One region of the Pseudocitrobacter sp. 2023LY-00077 genome, then DNA from elsewhere that is predicted to be linked to it. Evidence: predicted binding sites of a transcription regulator. Region 1 holds the regulator's gene; each other region holds the start of a gene.
The links. The regulator PurR, encoded in region 1, represses purine synthesis genes. The targets are predictions, from matches to a motif close to CANGCAAACGTTTGCNTG.
Positions count from the first base shown of each region.

Region 1 (5,652 bases):
ACTCAGAGGATTGCTCAGTGGCGCGAATAAAAAAAATGTCGATCACGCTCTGTGCTTTGCTGTTTTCATCATTAGCATTCTCGCCGCTCTCGCACGCTTCCGGTCACACGAAAGCCACGGCGGCGCAAAAATCGCTTTCCGCCAAAGGAAGCGAACGGAAGAAGAAAAATACCGTCAGCAAAAGCAGCAGCAAGAAGAAGTCCACCGCCTCAACCAGTAAAAAAACCACCACTAAGGCGACGGCAAGTAAAAAAATTGCCTCTACCGCCAGCAAATCATCCCGCACCGCGCGCACTGCCAGTACCACGAAGACGGCCACTACGCGCCGCAGCAAAAGCAGCGCGATGAAAACCGCAGCGGCAAACGTCACCACCAAATGCGTGGTCCGGAAAGGCCATAAGAAATCCTGTACCACCAGCACGGTGGAGAGCAAACCGTTAACTATCGCCGAAGCGCATAAGGCGCGCGTGCAGAAAGCACAAAAAACCGCGATGAATAAATTGATGGACCAGATTGGCAAACCTTATCGCTGGGGCGGCACCTCTCCGCGCACCGGTTTTGATTGCAGCGGTCTGGTGTATTACGCGTATAAAGATCTGGTGAAATTCCGGATCCCACGTACCGCTAATGAAATGTACCACCTGCGCGATGCCCGTGCGATTGACCGTGGTGAGCTGGAGAGCGGCGATTTAGTGTTCTTCCGCACGCGTGGCCGTGGCACCGCCGATCACGTTGGCGTCTATATCGGCGGCGGGAAGTTTATTCAGTCTCCGCGTACCGGGCGCGATATTCAAATTACCTCGCTCAGTGAAGACTACTGGGATCGCCACTACGTTGGCGCACGCCGCGTGATGACGCCGAAAACCATCCGCTAACCCCTGCCCTGCCACGTTGCTGGCAGGGTAACCTTCTCTTTTATCACACCTTTTAATTTGCTACTCTATCCACACTCAGTACAGGGTTACTGGGGATATTAACTATAAAAAGGAGAGTAGCAATGTCGTTCGAATTACCTGCATTACCGTATGCCAAAGACGCTCTGGCACCGCACATTTCTGCCGAGACGCTCGAATATCATTATGGGAAACACCACCAGACTTACGTCACCAACCTGAACAATATGGTGAAAGGGACGGCGTTTGAAGGCAAATCGCTGGAAGAGATCATTCGCACCTCTGAAGGCGGCGTGTTTAACAACGCAGCGCAGGTCTGGAACCACACCTTCTACTGGCACTGCCTGGCACCGAACGCCGGTGGCGAACCGACCGGTGAAGTGGCAGAAGCCATCAACCGTGCTTTCGGTAGCTTTGCTGAGTTTAAAGCGCAGTTCAGCGATGCAGCCGCGAAGAACTTCGGTTCTGGCTGGACCTGGCTTGTGAAAAAAGCCGACGGCAGCCTGGCGATTGTCTCTACCTCTAACGCGGGTACGCCGTTGACCACGGATGCTAAACCGCTGCTGACGGTAGATGTGTGGGAGCACGCTTACTATATTGATTACCGCAATGCACGCGTGAGCTATCTGGAGCACTTCTGGGCGCTGGTAAACTGGAAGTTTGTTGCTGAGAATCTGGCGGCATAAAGAAATGACGCAGAAGGGTATCCCCTTCTGCGTTTTTGTTACTGGCTGACCACGGCCTCTTCACCCTGTGAACGGCTGCTGAAGAAGACCAGCAGCAGCGCAAACCCTGCCACAATCGCCCCCATTACCGGCACAAAGCTGTAACCCAGTCCACCGGAGATCACCGCGCCACCGGCTACGGCACCCAGCGCATTGCCGAGATTAAACGCGCCAATATTGACCGAAGAAGAGAGCCCCGGCGCTTCGTGCGCAACACGCATTACGCGCATCTGCAACGGTGGCACCACCGCAAAGGTCGCCGCGCCCCACACCACCATACTGAACGCCGCGCCGATTTCCGTACGCGCAAGGAACGGGATCGCCAGCATAATCAGCATCAACAGCAGCAGAAAACCTTTCAGCGTACCGCTCACTGAACGGTCAGCAAATTTACCGCCAAGATAGTTACCGATTGAGAAGCCCACGCCAATCAGTACCAGCATTAATGTGATAAAGGCAGGCGTCGCATTCGTGATGGTGTGCAGAACCGGAGAAATATAGGTATAGAGCGTGAACATCGCCCCAGCGCCCAGTACGGTCGTGAGCAACGCAGACAATACCTGTGGGCGTACCAGCACCGACAGTTCACGTTTCACGTCTGGTTTCTCACCCGCCCCGCCCTTCGGCAGCGACAACCACAGGCCGATTATTGCAATTACGCCCAGCCCTGCCGTCGCCAGGAACGACATGCGCCAGCCGATGGTCTCCCCAAGCCACGTGGCCGCCGGAACGCCACCGATATTGGCGATGGTCAACCCCATAAACATGGTCGCTACCGCGCTGGCTTGTTTATGTTTTGGCACCACGCTTGCGGCAACCACCGACCCCAGACCAAAGAACGCGCCGTGGTTGAGGCTGGTTATAATGCGTGACAGCATCAGCGTGGTGTAATCCGGGGCGATAGCAGAAAGGACGTTACCCAGGGTAAAAATCGCCATCAGGAAAATTAAGGCATTGCGGCGTGCGCGATGTGAGAGCAGCAGCGTCATCAGCGGCGCGCCAACCATGACACCTACGGCGTAGGCGCTGATCAACATACCTGCGGCAGGAATCGAGACATCAACCCCTTTGGCAATAACGGGTAATAGCCCCATCGGCGAAAATTCGGTGGTACCTATCCCGAATGCGCCTACGGCTAACGCCAGTAAGGGATAATTCACTTTCATGCTTTGACTCCGGTTTGCCGCAAACGCAGGGCGGCGTGACAACAGATAGCAAAAGCATGACATCAATCACAAAAAAACAGAAGTGAACAAATTAGCAAAATATTTTTGCTGAATTGATAACAATCTCAGAGAGGGAGAGCAGCCTCTCCCTTTAGGATGGGTTAATGCAGGACGGCGGTCAGCGCGGCAGCCACGATCAGCGCCAGCGTAATAACCGTGGTGGTAATTGACATCTTCAGTTCGGTACTCATCAATTTTTCTCCTTATTATCCCCACACCAAAAGTGAGCTATGTCATTTTTGCACACTTATTCGCAAAAATCTTCCCGGATTTCACGCAATAACCTATTTTGCGCTTCCACTTTTGTCAAAGATAAGACAAAATTCGACGCTTATTAAAAAGTGTATCGGCCATTGACCCCCTCCTGTCGTCCTGTGTCGTTTTCCCGGCGAACCGCAATTCATAACATTGCGCCAGGGTGAGTGAAGGCAAACGTTTTCGTATTGAATCGATCAGGGGCAGGCCCGGGTCTGGAGTGAGATGGAATGGCAACTATTAAAGATGTAGCGAAGCGCGCAAACGTTTCCACTACAACTGTATCACATGTGATTAACAAGACACGTTTTGTCGCCGAAGAGACGCGTGAAGCGGTGTGGGCGGCAATCAAAGAATTGCACTACTCTCCCAGCGCCGTGGCCCGCAGCCTGAAGGTCAATCACACCAAATCCATTGGTTTGTTGGCGACCAGCAGCGAAGCTGCCTACTTTGCAGAAATTATTGAAGCCGTTGAGAAGAACTGCTTCCAGAAAGGCTATACCCTGATCCTCGGTAATGCGTGGAACAATCTTGAGAAACAGCGCGCGTATCTTTCCATGATGGCGCAGAAGCGCGTGGACGGCCTGCTGGTGATGTGTTCCGAATATCCGGATTCGCTGCTGCAGATGCTGGAAGAGTACCGTCATATTCCGATGGTGGTTATGGACTGGGGCGAAGCGAAAGCTGACTTTACCGACTCAGTTATCGATAACGCCTTCGAAGGCGGCTATATGGCTGGTCGTTATCTGGTGGAACGTGGGCATCGCGAAATTGGCGTGATCCCAGGCCCGCTGGAGCGCAATACCGGCGCAGGTCGTCTGGCTGGCTTTATGAAAGCCATGGAAGAGATGATGATCAAGGTGCCGGAAAACTGGATTGTGCAGGGCGATTTCGAACCGGAATCCGGCTATCGCGCGATGCAGCAAATACTGTCCCAGAATCCGCGCCCTACCGCTATCTTCTGTGGTGGCGATGTCATGGCGATGGGCGCGTTGTGCGCCGCAGACGAAATGGGGCTGCGCGTGCCGCAGGATATCTCGCTGATTGGTTACGACAACGTGCGCAACTCGCGTTTCTTTACCCCGGCTCTGACCACCATCCACCAGCCGAAGGATTCCCTCGGGGAAACCGCCTTCAATATGCTGATGGACCGAATTGTCAGTAAACGCGAAGAGTCGCAGTCCATTGAAGTGCACCCACGCCTGATTGAACGCCGTTCCGTGGCCGACGGCCCGTTCCGCGACTATCGTCGTTAAGCCTCTTTGCGAACGCTCGCTGCGGGCGTTCGCAACCATTCGTTGTTCAGCGTTTCACTGTCCCCTAAATATTCGAGTAACCAGCTTAGCGCCGGTGAACTGTCATTTTGTTGCCACGTAAGGCAACAGGCCGCATCGGGAAACGGGTTTTCCAGTTCCAGAGCAACCCATTCGCCTTTATCTATCTTCGGTCGCGCAAAATGCTCTGGCACCATGCCAACGCATAATCCTGCGGATAAGCAGGTTTCTGACGATTCCCAGTCAGGCACAACGACCCGCTTCTGGTTGTCCAGTAACCAGGTAGTACGTTTAGGTAACGAACGTGACGTATCTTCGCGCACCAGCGACGGCCAGTTGCGCAACACGTCATCACTGAGCGGCCCCGCCATCTGCGCCAGCGGATGCGAACGAGCTACCACGCACTGCCAGCTCAGCATGCCCATATCGCGAAACGCATAGCGCCCCCCCACGGGAATCGCGCGCGTCGCGCCAATCGCTAACTCAACGCGCCCATCCGCCAGTGCATCCCATACGCCATTAAATACTTCCTGATACACCAGCAGCTCAACGTCGCTGAAGTGGCGATAAAAATCGACAATCATCTGTCGGGTGCGCTCTGGTTTTACGATATTGTCCACCGCGATAGCCAACTGCCCTCTCCAGCCATTAGCAATTTGCTGACACTGCTGACGGGTGATCTGCATTTTTTTGATAACAGAGCGCCCCTCTTTCAAAAACCATGCCCCGGCGGGGGTTAATTCTACATCCCGGTGGCGACGTTCAAACAGCGGAACCGCCAGCCACTCCTCCAGTTGACGTACCGTATAACTGATTGCAGAAGGTACACGGTGCAGCTCATTTGCCGCGCCACTAAAGCTGCCATTCCGCGCAACGGCATCCACAACTTCAAGTGAATATTCAGACCACATTTTCTGCTCACAAATTTTTTGAAACCAACACGCAAATATTAGCGTTTCACAAGGGAGATTTCACTCTCTACACTCTCAGCCTCTTCCAAAACAAGAAAAGGCGTTTTTATGCAACCTGGGAAAGGATTTTTAGTCTGGCTCGCCGGCCTGAGCGTGTTGGGCTTTTTGGCCACCGATATGTATCTTCCGGCCTTCGCCGTGATTCAAAACGATCTCCAAACACCGGCAGCGGCTGTCAGCGCCAGCCTGAGTCTGTTTCTTGCCGGGTTTGCTCTCGCGCAGCTGCTTTGGGGGCCGCTTTCAGATCGTTATGGCCGCAAGCCTGTTCTGCTGATTGGCCTGACCATCTTCGCCTTTGGCTGTCTGGG
Region 1 is NZ_JBSPEI010000008.1:78,410-84,061, reverse strand. Features, by position in the region: gene ACWWFX_RS12180 (C40 family peptidase) at 18-875, shown strand; gene sodB (superoxide dismutase [Fe]) at 998-1,579, shown strand; gene ACWWFX_RS12170 (MFS transporter) at 1,618-2,784, opposite strand; gene cydH (cytochrome bd-I oxidase subunit CydH) at 2,946-3,035, opposite strand; gene purR (HTH-type transcriptional repressor PurR) at 3,330-4,355, shown strand; gene punR (DNA-binding transcriptional activator PunR) at 4,352-5,284, opposite strand; gene punC (purine nucleoside transporter PunC) at 5,393-5,652, shown strand, end outside.

Region 2 (5,652 bases), on a different contig from region 1:
CGTAGGCCTCATGTCCACGCGCATATCCGTAAGTGAGCTTGCTGTAATAAGGTTTCTGGCTCAGCAGCGGCAGACGCTGTTTTACATCCGTCCAGCTGTCCGGGTTGCCTTTCTGCTTCACCGTTAATGCACGGGCATCAAGCATATGCGCGTAACCCATATTATAAGCGGCGAGGGCAAACCAGATTTTCTCATCCTGTGGCACCGTATCCGGCACTTTCTCCATCATATCCAGCAGATATCGCATGCCGCCGCCAATGCTTTGTTCCGCATCGGTACGATCCGTCAGACCCAGACTTTGGGCCGTATTCTTGGTGAGCATCATCAGGCCGCGCACGCCGGTGGGGGAGGTTGCCAGCGCGTCCCAGTGCGACTCCTGATACGAGATAGCCGCCAGCAGTCGCCAGTCTATCTCTTTTGCGTGTTTCTCAAACAGCGGCTGAAGGTCAGGCAACACGCTATCGACGGCGCGCAGGAAGGAGCGCGTATCGACATAATCGAAATCGCCACCGTGCCCCAGATATTTCTCTTCCAGGCGGGCGAGGGTGCCGTCTTCATTTATGCTGTTGAAATAGTCGAGCATCGCGGCGGAAAGCGTGTCGTCTTCGTCGTTAACGCTAAACCAGGTTACCGGCTGCTCGTCGGTGATATCAAGCGCCACGGCCAGTTCAGGATGCACGCGCTGGAACAGACTGATCGCCACCGAGTCTGCGATGGTGTAACTCAGGCGGCCCGCCAGCACTTCTTCCATTAAGGCTTCGCTGCTGCGCTTTTCATCCACTTGCCAGCTGATATCGGGATACTTCGTCTCTTTCAGTGACTGAAGGTCGTTGATCACCGCATGTCCTGGCGCAATGGAAAGATTCTCGGCGTTCAGTTCTCCCAATGAGCGCGGGCGATAGCTGCCGACGCGATACACCACCTGCTGAGAAACGGAATAGTAGGCCGGGCCTGCGTGGTAGTTTTTGACGCGCTCGCTGTTATAAACCAGGCCCGCGGCCAGCAGGTCTGCTTTGCCGTTGTCGAGATCGTCAAACAGTTCGCTGATGTTCTGCCGCACGGTCACCTTCAGTTTTACGCCAAGGTAATCGGCAAACTGTTCAGCAAGGGCGTAGTCGAGCCCGTACTCTTTATTATCAACGCGAGAGTAGGTTAAAGGTGACACGATGGTACTGACGCGAAGTTCCCCCCGCGCCTGAATGGCGGCAATGCGATTGGCCGGTTGGTTGATCCATGTAATGGAGGGCCAAAGGGCTGCTGCTAACAGCAGTGCGACGATGCCGATCAGCAGATAATTAATCTTTAATTTTTTCAAATAGTTAATTCTCTGCGCTAACAAAATCACTGTGTGCAGTGACCATAAGAAGACTATGGTTTGGAACAGAATGAGCGGCATTTTGCTTAAGATTGCGCCAGTTGGCAACTAATTCGAGAGATACGTCACATCTATTGGTAAAAGCAGGAAGTGATTTTATTTCTACGCAAACGGTTTCGTCAGGGCGCAGGATTATCTATAATAGCGCCCGTTTTCCCCCCTTGCGCACACTGAAAGCTTAGAAGACGAGAGACTTATGATGGAAATTCTGCGTGGTTCGCCTGCACTGTCTGCATTTCGTATTAACAAACTGCTGACGCGTTTTCAGGCAGCCAACCTCCCGGTAAGCAATATTTACGCTGAGTATGTCCATTTTGCCGATCTGGATGCTCCGCTTCACGACGAAGAGCGCGCCAGACTTGAACGTCTGTTAAAGTATGGCCCGAGTCTCAGCAGCCATACGCCATCCGGTAAATTACTGCTCGTGACTCCCCGCCCTGGCACCATCTCCCCCTGGTCTTCAAAAGCAACCGACATCGCCCACAACTGCGGCCTGACTCAGGTTCTGCGCCTGGAACGCGGTGTGGCCTGGTATGTGGAAGCCTCTACGCTTACGGCGGAGCAGTGGCGTGAAGTGGCGGCGACGCTGCACGATCGCATGATGGAAAGCGTATTTGACTCGCTGCAGGATGCGGAAAAACTATTTGCTCATCATCAACCTGCACCGGTATCCAGCGTGGATCTGTTGGGCGAGGGGCGTCAGGCGCTCATTGACGCTAACCTGCGTCTGGGGCTGGCGCTGGCGGATGATGAAATCGACTATCTGCAGGATGCCTTCACTAAGCTTGGGCGTAACCCGAACGATATCGAACTCTATATGTTTGCGCAGGCTAACTCTGAGCACTGCCGACACAAAATTTTCAACGCCGACTGGATTATCGACGGTGAGCAGCAGCCGAAATCGCTGTTCAGGATGATCAAAAACACCTTTGAAACCACGCCGGATCACGTGCTGTCTGCTTATAAAGATAACGCAGCCGTCATGGAAGGGTCTGAAGTGGGGCGCTATTTTGCCGACCACGAAACAGGTCGCTATGATTTCCACCAGGAGCCTGCGCACATCCTGATGAAAGTCGAAACCCACAACCACCCAACGGCGATTTCTCCGTGGCCGGGCGCGGCAACCGGTTCCGGCGGTGAAATTCGTGATGAAGGCGCCACCGGGCGCGGCGCAAAACCGAAGGCGGGTCTGGTCGGTTTTTCCGTTTCTAACCTGCGTATTCCGGGCTTTGAACAGCCGTGGGAAGAAGATTTCGGCAAGCCGGAGCGCATTGTCACCGCGCTGGATATCATGACCGATGGCCCACTGGGCGGCGCGGCGTTTAACAACGAATTTGGTCGCCCGGCCCTGAACGGCTACTTCCGTACCTATGAAGAGAAAGTAAACAGCCACAACGGTGAAGAGCTGCGCGGTTATCACAAACCGATCATGCTGGCAGGCGGGATCGGCAACATCCGCGCCGATCACGTGCAGAAAGGCGAGATCACCGTGGGCGCGAAGCTGGTCGTCCTCGGTGGCCCGGCGATGAATATCGGCCTTGGCGGCGGCGCAGCCTCTTCCATGGCATCCGGCCAGTCTGACGCGGATCTCGATTTCGCCTCCGTCCAGCGCGATAACCCGGAAATGGAACGTCGTTGCCAGGAAGTGATCGACCGCTGCTGGCAGCTTGGCGACGCGAACCCGATCCTGTTTATCCACGACGTCGGCGCGGGCGGCCTTTCTAACGCGATGCCAGAGCTGGTGAGCGACGGTGGGCGCGGTGGTAAATTCGAACTGCGTGACATCCTGAGCGACGAGCCGGGTATGAGCCCGCTGGAAATCTGGTGTAACGAATCGCAGGAACGTTACGTGCTGGCAGTTGCGCCTGAGCAGATGCCGCTGTTCGATGAACTTTGCAAGCGTGAACGCGCGCCGTATGCGGTCATTGGCGAAGCGACTGAAGAACTGCACCTCAGCCTGAATGACAAACACTTCGACAATCAGCCTATCGACCTGCCGCTGGACGTGTTGCTGGGCAAAACGCCGAAGATGACCCGCGACGTCACCACCCTGAAAGCGAAGGGCGACGCGCTGGTTCGCGAAGGCATTACGATTGCCGATGCGGTTAACCGCATTCTGCACCTGCCGTCCGTGGCGGAAAAAACTTTCCTCGTCACCATCGGCGACCGTACCGTCACCGGCATGGTGGCTCGCGATCAGATGGTTGGCCCGTGGCAGATCCCGGTGGCTAACTGTGCGGTGACTACCGCCAGCCTCGACAGCTACTACGGTGAAGCGATGGCGATTGGTGAACGTTCTCCGGTTGCGTTGCTCGACTTCGCGGCGTCTGCCCGTCTGGCAGTCGGTGAAGCGCTGACCAACATTGCGGCAACGCAAATTGGCAATATCAAACACATCAAACTGTCGGCGAACTGGATGTCTGCTGCCGGTCATCCTGGCGAAGACGCTGGTCTGTACGAAGCGGTGAAAGCGGTTGGTGAAGAACTTTGCCCGGCGCTGGGCCTGACGATTCCGGTCGGTAAAGACTCCATGTCGATGAAAACCCGCTGGCAGGAAGGCAACGAACAGCGTGAAATGACCTCGCCGTTGTCGCTGGTGATTTCCGCGTTTGCTCGCGTGGAAGATGTGCGTCATACCATTACGCCGCAGCTTTCTACGGAAGATAACGCCCTGCTGCTGATTGACCTTGGGAAAGGCCATAACGCGCTGGGCGCCACCGCGCTGGCGCAGGTTTACCGTCAACTGGGCGACAAACCTGCCGATGTGCGTGACGTCGCGCAGTTGAAAGGCTTCTATGACGCCATTCAGGCGCTGGTGGCAGAACGTAAACTGCTGGCTTATCACGACCGTTCTGATGGCGGTCTGCTGGTGACGCTGGCGGAAATGGCCTTTGCCGGTCATTGCGGCGTTGAGGCGGATATCGCCGCGCTGGGCGATGACCGTCTGGCTGCACTGTTCAACGAAGAGCTGGGGGCGGTGATTCAGGTTCGCGCGGCTGACCGTGAGGCGGTTGAAGCGCTGCTGGCGAAACACGGCCTCGGTGATTGCGTGAACTATCTGGGCAATGCCGTAGCGGGTGACCGCTTCGTGCTGACCGCTAACGGCCAGCCGGTCTTTAGCGAAAGCCGCACCACGTTGCGTATGTGGTGGGCAGAAACTACCTGGCAGATGCAGCGTCTGCGCGATAACCCGGAAAGCGCCGATCAGGAGCATCACGCGAAAGCCAACGATAACGATCCTGGCCTGAACGTGAAGCTGACCTTTGATATCAACGACGATATCGCCGCGCCGTACATTGCGAAAGGCGCGCGTCCTCAGGTAGCGGTACTGCGTGAGCAGGGCGTCAACTCGCATGTTGAAATGGCGGCGGCGTTCCAGCGTGCGGGCTTCGATGCTATCGACGTACACATGAGCGACCTGCTGGCCGGTCGCACCGGGCTGGCGCGTTTTGATGCGCTGGTCGCCTGTGGCGGTTTCTCTTACGGGGACGTGCTGGGCGCGGGTGAGGGCTGGGCGAAGTCCATCCTGTTCAACAATCGCGTGCGCGATGAGTTCGAAACCTTCTTCCATCGTCCGCAAACGCTGGCGCTGGGCGTGTGCAACGGTTGCCAGATGATGTCTAATCTGCGCGAACTGATCCCGGGCAGCGACCTGTGGCCGCGCTTTGTGCGTAACAACTCTGACCGTTTTGAAGCGCGTTTCAGCCTGGTCGAAGTGACGCAAAGCCCATCGCTGCTGCTGCAGGGCATGGTCGGTTCGCAGATGCCGATTGCCGTTTCCCACGGTGAAGGGCGCGTGGAAGTTCGCGATGCGGCGCATCTGGCCGCGCTTGAGAGCAAGGGGCTGGTGGCGCTGCGCTACGTTGATAACTTCGGCAAGGTGACGGAAACCTATCCGGCGAACCCGAACGGTTCTCCGAACGGGATCACCGCAGTGACCAACGAAAGTGGTCGCGTCACCATTATGATGCCGCACCCGGAACGCGTCTTCCGTACCGTGGCAAACTCCTGGCACCCGGAAAACTGGGGCGAGGACGGGCCGTGGATGCGCATCTTCCGCAATGCGCGTAAGCAGTTAGGTTAAGAGACAGGGCCGCGAAAGCGGCCCTTTTTGTTGGATGACTGCAATCATTCGCATCGACGTGTAGGCCGGATAAGGCGCAGCCGCCATCCGGCGTTTGCAAGTGTCGTGAATGACAGACAATCCTTATTATAGGTGTCTCTAAATGGCGACATCTAACTCATTGATTAAAATCTATTTTATTTAACGATGCATA
Region 2 is NZ_JBSPEI010000019.1:78,290-83,941, reverse strand. Features, by position in the region: gene mltF (membrane-bound lytic murein transglycosylase MltF) at 1-1,315, opposite strand, end outside; gene purL (phosphoribosylformylglycinamidine synthase) at 1,572-5,459, shown strand.
Region 2: a site for PurR is predicted at 1,479-1,496, ahead of purL (phosphoribosylformylglycinamidine synthase). Genes of this name have one in related genera too.

Region 3 (5,652 bases), on a different contig from region 1:
GCGACTGATCAGATCTTTTTCCTGGATAAGAATCTCCCGCAGCGGCTTAGCAAAATAAACCTTCATAAAGCGGAAGATATCTCTCTGGGTCAAACCGATATTCATCGAAGAAAAATAGAGCCCAATCAGGTCCTTATCGCGCCAACGCAGCGGCACATGGCTGCGCATTTGTGCGCGATGCAGGTCGATAACCGAAATCTTCAGGTTCTCTTCGTGGCCATCAAACGGCAGATGCAGCAGAAAGTGACAGATGTAACAGTCGCGATGGTTAATCCCCGCCAGGTGCATCTTTCTCACCATCGTCGCGACACGGTTGATGATCATCCGTTTTACGCGCGGCTGCGGCGGATTGTTGACCCAATCTGCACAGTAATCTTCCAGACTGATGGTCGGGGTCAGATCTTCGGTGATGATAAACGACACTTTGCGCACCGGGTTCAGACCTTTTTCGCCATAACCCACACCGCACATGGTATCCACGCCGACATCGCGCAATTTATGAATCGCGTTCCACTCTCTGTCTGCGCCGAGCACCGGCATACGCAGGGAAAGCAGGTTTTTCACCACTTCTTTCATCGCGGTGCCGCGGTGCCACTTCAGGAAGTAGCTTTTCCCGGCCAGTTCAAAACGCAGCGTACGGCGCGTTTCCAGCTCTCTGAAAACTTCCCCCTGCAATTTTTTCACCTCTTCAAACGGATCTTTTCCGCGCCAGAGGGTCGCAAGAGGTTCTTTCAACTCAACCATGAACATCACCAATTATGATATCAGCCGCCTTCTCAGGCAGGCTGTAGAGATCCTGCGTATCCGCGTAATGGCGGGCATTTTCAGCCCACGCCTGACGGAGTTGCGGATTCGTCAATGCATTGCGTAGCGCATCATTTAGCGCCGACTGCTTCCAGGGCTCGCCCAGTACCTCGCCGCAGTTTGCTGCCGCGATGTAGTGCGCGTAGCCGCAAACTTCACTTACCAGCACCGGCAGCCCGCCGGTAATCGCCTCGAGCAGCACAATCCCGGCCGCTTCCTGATAGGCCGGATGCAGTAAAACATCGGCGGCGGCCATCAGTTCAGAGACGTCGTTACGCCCCGAGAAAAAGTGGACGTTCTCACGCACGCCGCGCTTTGTTGCCAGCGCTTCAAATCGACCGGGTTTATCCTGACCCACAACATACAGCGTGGTTTTGCAGCGAAGGGCATCCGGTAACGCCGCCAGTGCTTCAATCGAGCGATCCACGCCTTTTCGGCTGAAATCGGAACCGACCTGAAGCAACAGGAAATCGTGTTCACCAATACCGTTTTTCGCACGATAAACCGCGCGGGCGTCGGGAATTTGCTGACTATATTTACGATCCGGGTAAATCCCCGGCGGCAAAATATGAAAGCGCTCAGGTTCGGTTTGATAATGCTTCTGGAAATCGGCGATTTGCTTATTCGTCAGCATCAATAGTTGCGTTGGTTCGCCTTTCTCAAAGGTGGCGCGTTCAAACGCCGCATAGTGACGATAGCGGGCGGTAAGGCGATAGAAAAAGCCTTTCTCCTGCGCCACTTTCTCGGCATAACAAACGTCGGCGGCGTAATACACATCCAGACCCGGCATTTTATTGAAACCAATAATACGATCCGCCGGATGCGCCTTCAGATGCGCCTGAACCCACGCGTAATACTCAGCGTTGCGCCCGTGGTTGGTCCGCGATTTCACCGGAACGGTGATCAGTTCAAACTCAGCCGGACAGTCGCCCTGCCAGGATTGCGTATAAACGCGTACGTGATGACCGCGCGCCGCCACGGTTTGAGCAATGCGCAAAAAATCGCGCTGCAGGCCACCGAACGGAAAATATTTATAGAGACAGAAGGCGACAATCATAGCGCCTCTCCCGACGGCAACATTTTCTCCGTTGCCGCAATCACATCGGCAGCAGGAATAACGGACATATACTTTTTATTGCGATCGAGCTGCGAGCGCGGCGGCATCGCCTGATAATTCCCGGCCCAGAACTGAATAATGTCTTCGGTCCACGGACGCCAGAAAACATGGTCGGTCGCGCCAAACAGACAAATCACCGGCGTTTTTACCGCAGCGGCAATGTGACCGGGTGCCGAATCGACACCAATAAACAGTACGGCATGGTCGATTAACGCGCCCAGTTCGGGAAAGCGCGTTTTACCCGCAAGGCCCGTCACCGGGCGAGATGCACACTGTGCCGCGATATCTTCTACACAGGCGAGGTCTTCCGCGCCGGGCCCGGAGGTCAGCACCACCTGATAACCACGCTGCTGGAGCGAATCGATGACTTGCGCGAATTTATCGTTATCCCAGCACTTGAACGGCTGGCGCGCGGTCGGCTGAATGACGACATAGTTGTCACCCACTCCGAAAGCATCCAGTTGCTGTCGCATACGCTCCCAATGTTCCGGCGCATAGGGCATGGATGTTTCCTGACAGGTTTGGGTTAACCCCAGCGGTGCCAGCGCAGAAAGGTTGCGTAGCACGCAGTGTTCGCCCTGAAACGGCGCAAGATGGGTAAAGCTTTTTTTCCAGAATGCCGACTGGCGATGGGCGAAATCCTGGGAGATTTTGACATTGGCGTTCAACAAACGCACCAGCACCGCAATCATCCATTGATCGGTCAGATTGACAATCAGGTCATACTGATTCGCTCGCAGGGTTTTCACCAATCCGTAAAAATTCGCTATTTTCGCGGTTGCCGCTGTGCCTTTATTGCTGATGCCATATAACGCATTGATTTCCGGATTTTCCGAAATAATGGGGATCGTATCCTGATACAGCAGCATATCGATTTTCGCATCAGGGTAATTACGTTTCAGCGTGCTGATAACTGGCGTAGTCAGCAACATATCCCCATGAAAACGCATTTTAATAACCAGAATTCGGGTGAACGTTTTTTCCACAAGCGGCTCTTTATGATGATAATAACCAGTCGGAATTGAAAAAAAGGCACGCTACCGCCCCAGGCTCACAGTTACCTGAATACTGACGTCGTGCTCTAATTGCGGCTTAGTGTATCACTTATTCCTAAGCAAACCGAATTGAATATTTTTTAACCTTGCTTAAGTATATTCTCTGTTAAAACAAGGAGTAATATGATTGCATAAGTGGTTTTGTTTAAGGGCAAGACCGTTGGGTCACACCGGAACAACATCAATTAATCATATAAAAAAACAAATATAGTTTAACGTTTAATGGCGCAAAGCCATTTTTCCCGCTAAATCAGCTCAAATCGGCAAAAATGATGGTAAAGGTTGGGCTAAATACTTAGAATCCTCAGCACATTCCTAAGCCAGCTGCGTACTATGCTCCAATTGCTCTACACATCACTCCTCTACCTTATTCAGCCTTTGATCTGGATACGGCTTTGGGTGCGTGGACGTAAAGCGCCGGCATACCGCAAACGTTGGGGCGAGCGCTACGGTTTTTATCGTAAGCCGCTGACGCCGGGCGGTATTATGCTGCACTCGGTTTCCGTCGGCGAAACGCTGGCCGCCATTCCGCTGGTGCGCGCACTGCGCCATCGCTATCCCGACCTGCCGATTACCGTGACCACTATGACGCCAACCGGCTCTGAGCGCGTCCTTTCCGCCTTCGGCAGCGACGTACAGCACGTTTATCTTCCTTACGATCTCCCGGACGCCATCAGCCGTTTTCTCGATAAAGTCGACCCCAAGCTGGTGCTGATCATGGAGACCGAGCTGTGGCCGAACCTGATTGCCGCACTGCATAAACGTAAAATCCCGCTGGTGATTGCCAACGCACGCCTGTCTGCGCGCTCTGCGGCGGGTTATGCCAAACTCGGCAAGTTTGTGCAGACGCTGTTGCGCCGTATAACGCTCATTGCCGCGCAAAACGAAGAAGACGGCGAACGGTTTATTGCGCTGGGTGCGAAACGCAATCAGCTCTCGGTCACCGGCAGCCTGAAGTTTGATATCTCCGTGACGCCACAGCTGGCGACGAAAGCCATTACCCTGCGCCGCCAGTGGGCGCCGCATCGGCCGGTATGGATTGCCACCAGCACGCACGAAGGCGAAGAGAGCATCATGCTGGAAGCGCATCAGCAACTGCTGAAAACCTTCCCCGACCTGCTGTTGATTCTGGTCCCGCGCCATCCGGAACGTTTCCCGGACACCATCAATCTGGTGCGCCAGGCAGGTTTAAGCTTTATCACTCGCTCCTCTGGCGAAGTTCCTTCGGCGGGCACCCAGGTTGTGGTGGGCGACACGATGGGCGAACTGATGCTGCTTTACGGTATTGCAGACCTCGCTTTTGTGGGCGGATCGCTGGTTGAGCGTGGTGGTCATAACCCACTGGAAGCGGCGGCGCACGCCATTCCGGTGCTCATGGGGCCACACACGTTCAACTTTAAAGACATCTGCGCGCGTCTCGATCAGGCCAGCGGTCTGATCACGGTGACCGACGCCGCGTCGCTGGCGAAAGAGATTTCCTCTTTACTGACCGACGAAGATTATCGTAACTTCTACGGTCGACACGCAGTTGAAGTGCTCTACCAAAACCAGGGCGCGTTACAGCGCATGCTGCAACTGCTGGAACCTTATCTGCCACCCAGAGCGCACTGAGGCTGTCATGCAAAAACGGGCGATTTATCCAGGCACGTTCGATCCCATCACTAACGGACATATCGATATCATTACCCGCGCGAGCAAAATGTTCGATCGGGTGATTCTGGCAATTGCCGCCAGCCCCAGCAAGAAACCGATGTTTGATCTCAATGAACGCGTCGCGCTGGCACAACAGGCGATTGCGCATCTGGATAACGTAGAAGTTGTCGGTTTCAGCGATTTGATGGCCAACTTTGCTCGCGATCGGCAGGCCACTATTTTGATTCGCGGCCTGCGTGCAGTGGCGGATTTTGAATATGAAATGCAGCTGGCGCACATGAACCGCCATCTGATGCCGGAACTGGAAAGCGTGTTTTTGATGCCGTCAAAAGAGTGGTCGTTTATCTCCTCTTCTTTAGTCAAAGAGGTGGCGCGTCATCAGGGTGATGTCACCGACTTTCTGCCGCCTAACGTCCATCAGGCGTTAATGGAAAAACTCAAATAGCCGTTTGCCGGATGACGTCATCCGGCTCGCAACCCACTCATTTCTGACACTGACGACAATAAAATGTCGCGCGCTGTGCGTGTTTGGTGGCGATAATCGGCGTTCCGCAAACCCGACACGGCTCACCCTTGCGACCGTACACCTGTAACTCCTGGGCAAAGTAGCCCGGCTTACCGTCGCTTTGCAGGAAATCTTTCAGGGTGGTTCCGCCCTGTTCAATCGAACGCAACAAGACCGCCTTAATGGTGCTTACCAGCAGCGCGCACTCCTGCGGCGACAGCGACGAGGCGAGTCGATCAGGATGAATCCCCGCCGCAAACAGCGATTCGCTGGCATAGATATTCCCTACCCCGACCACCAGCTTGTTATCCATCAGCCAGGGCTTAATCGCCGTTTTCTTCTTCGCGCACTTCTGTTGCAGGTACTCTGCGTTGAATTCGTCGCTCAGCGGCTCAGGACCGAGATGCGCCAGTACGTTGTGCCCTTCCAGCTCTTTGGTCCATAACCAGGCGCCAAAGCGGCGTGGGTCCGTATATCGCAGCACTTTGCCGTTGCTCATCACCAGGTCAACGTGGTCG
Region 3 is NZ_JBSPEI010000003.1:287,984-293,635, forward strand. Features, by position in the region: gene rfaP (lipopolysaccharide core heptose(I) kinase RfaP) at 1-744, opposite strand, end outside; gene ACWWFX_RS05745 (glycosyltransferase family 4 protein) at 737-1,861, opposite strand; gene rfaQ (lipopolysaccharide core heptosyltransferase RfaQ) at 1,858-2,907, opposite strand; gene waaA (lipid IV(A) 3-deoxy-D-manno-octulosonic acid transferase) at 3,310-4,587, shown strand; gene coaD (pantetheine-phosphate adenylyltransferase) at 4,595-5,074, shown strand; gene mutM (bifunctional DNA-formamidopyrimidine glycosylase/DNA-(apurinic or apyrimidinic site) lyase) at 5,112-5,652, opposite strand, start outside.
Region 3: a site for PurR is predicted at 2,968-2,985, ahead of rfaQ (lipopolysaccharide core heptosyltransferase RfaQ). Genes of this name have one in related genera too.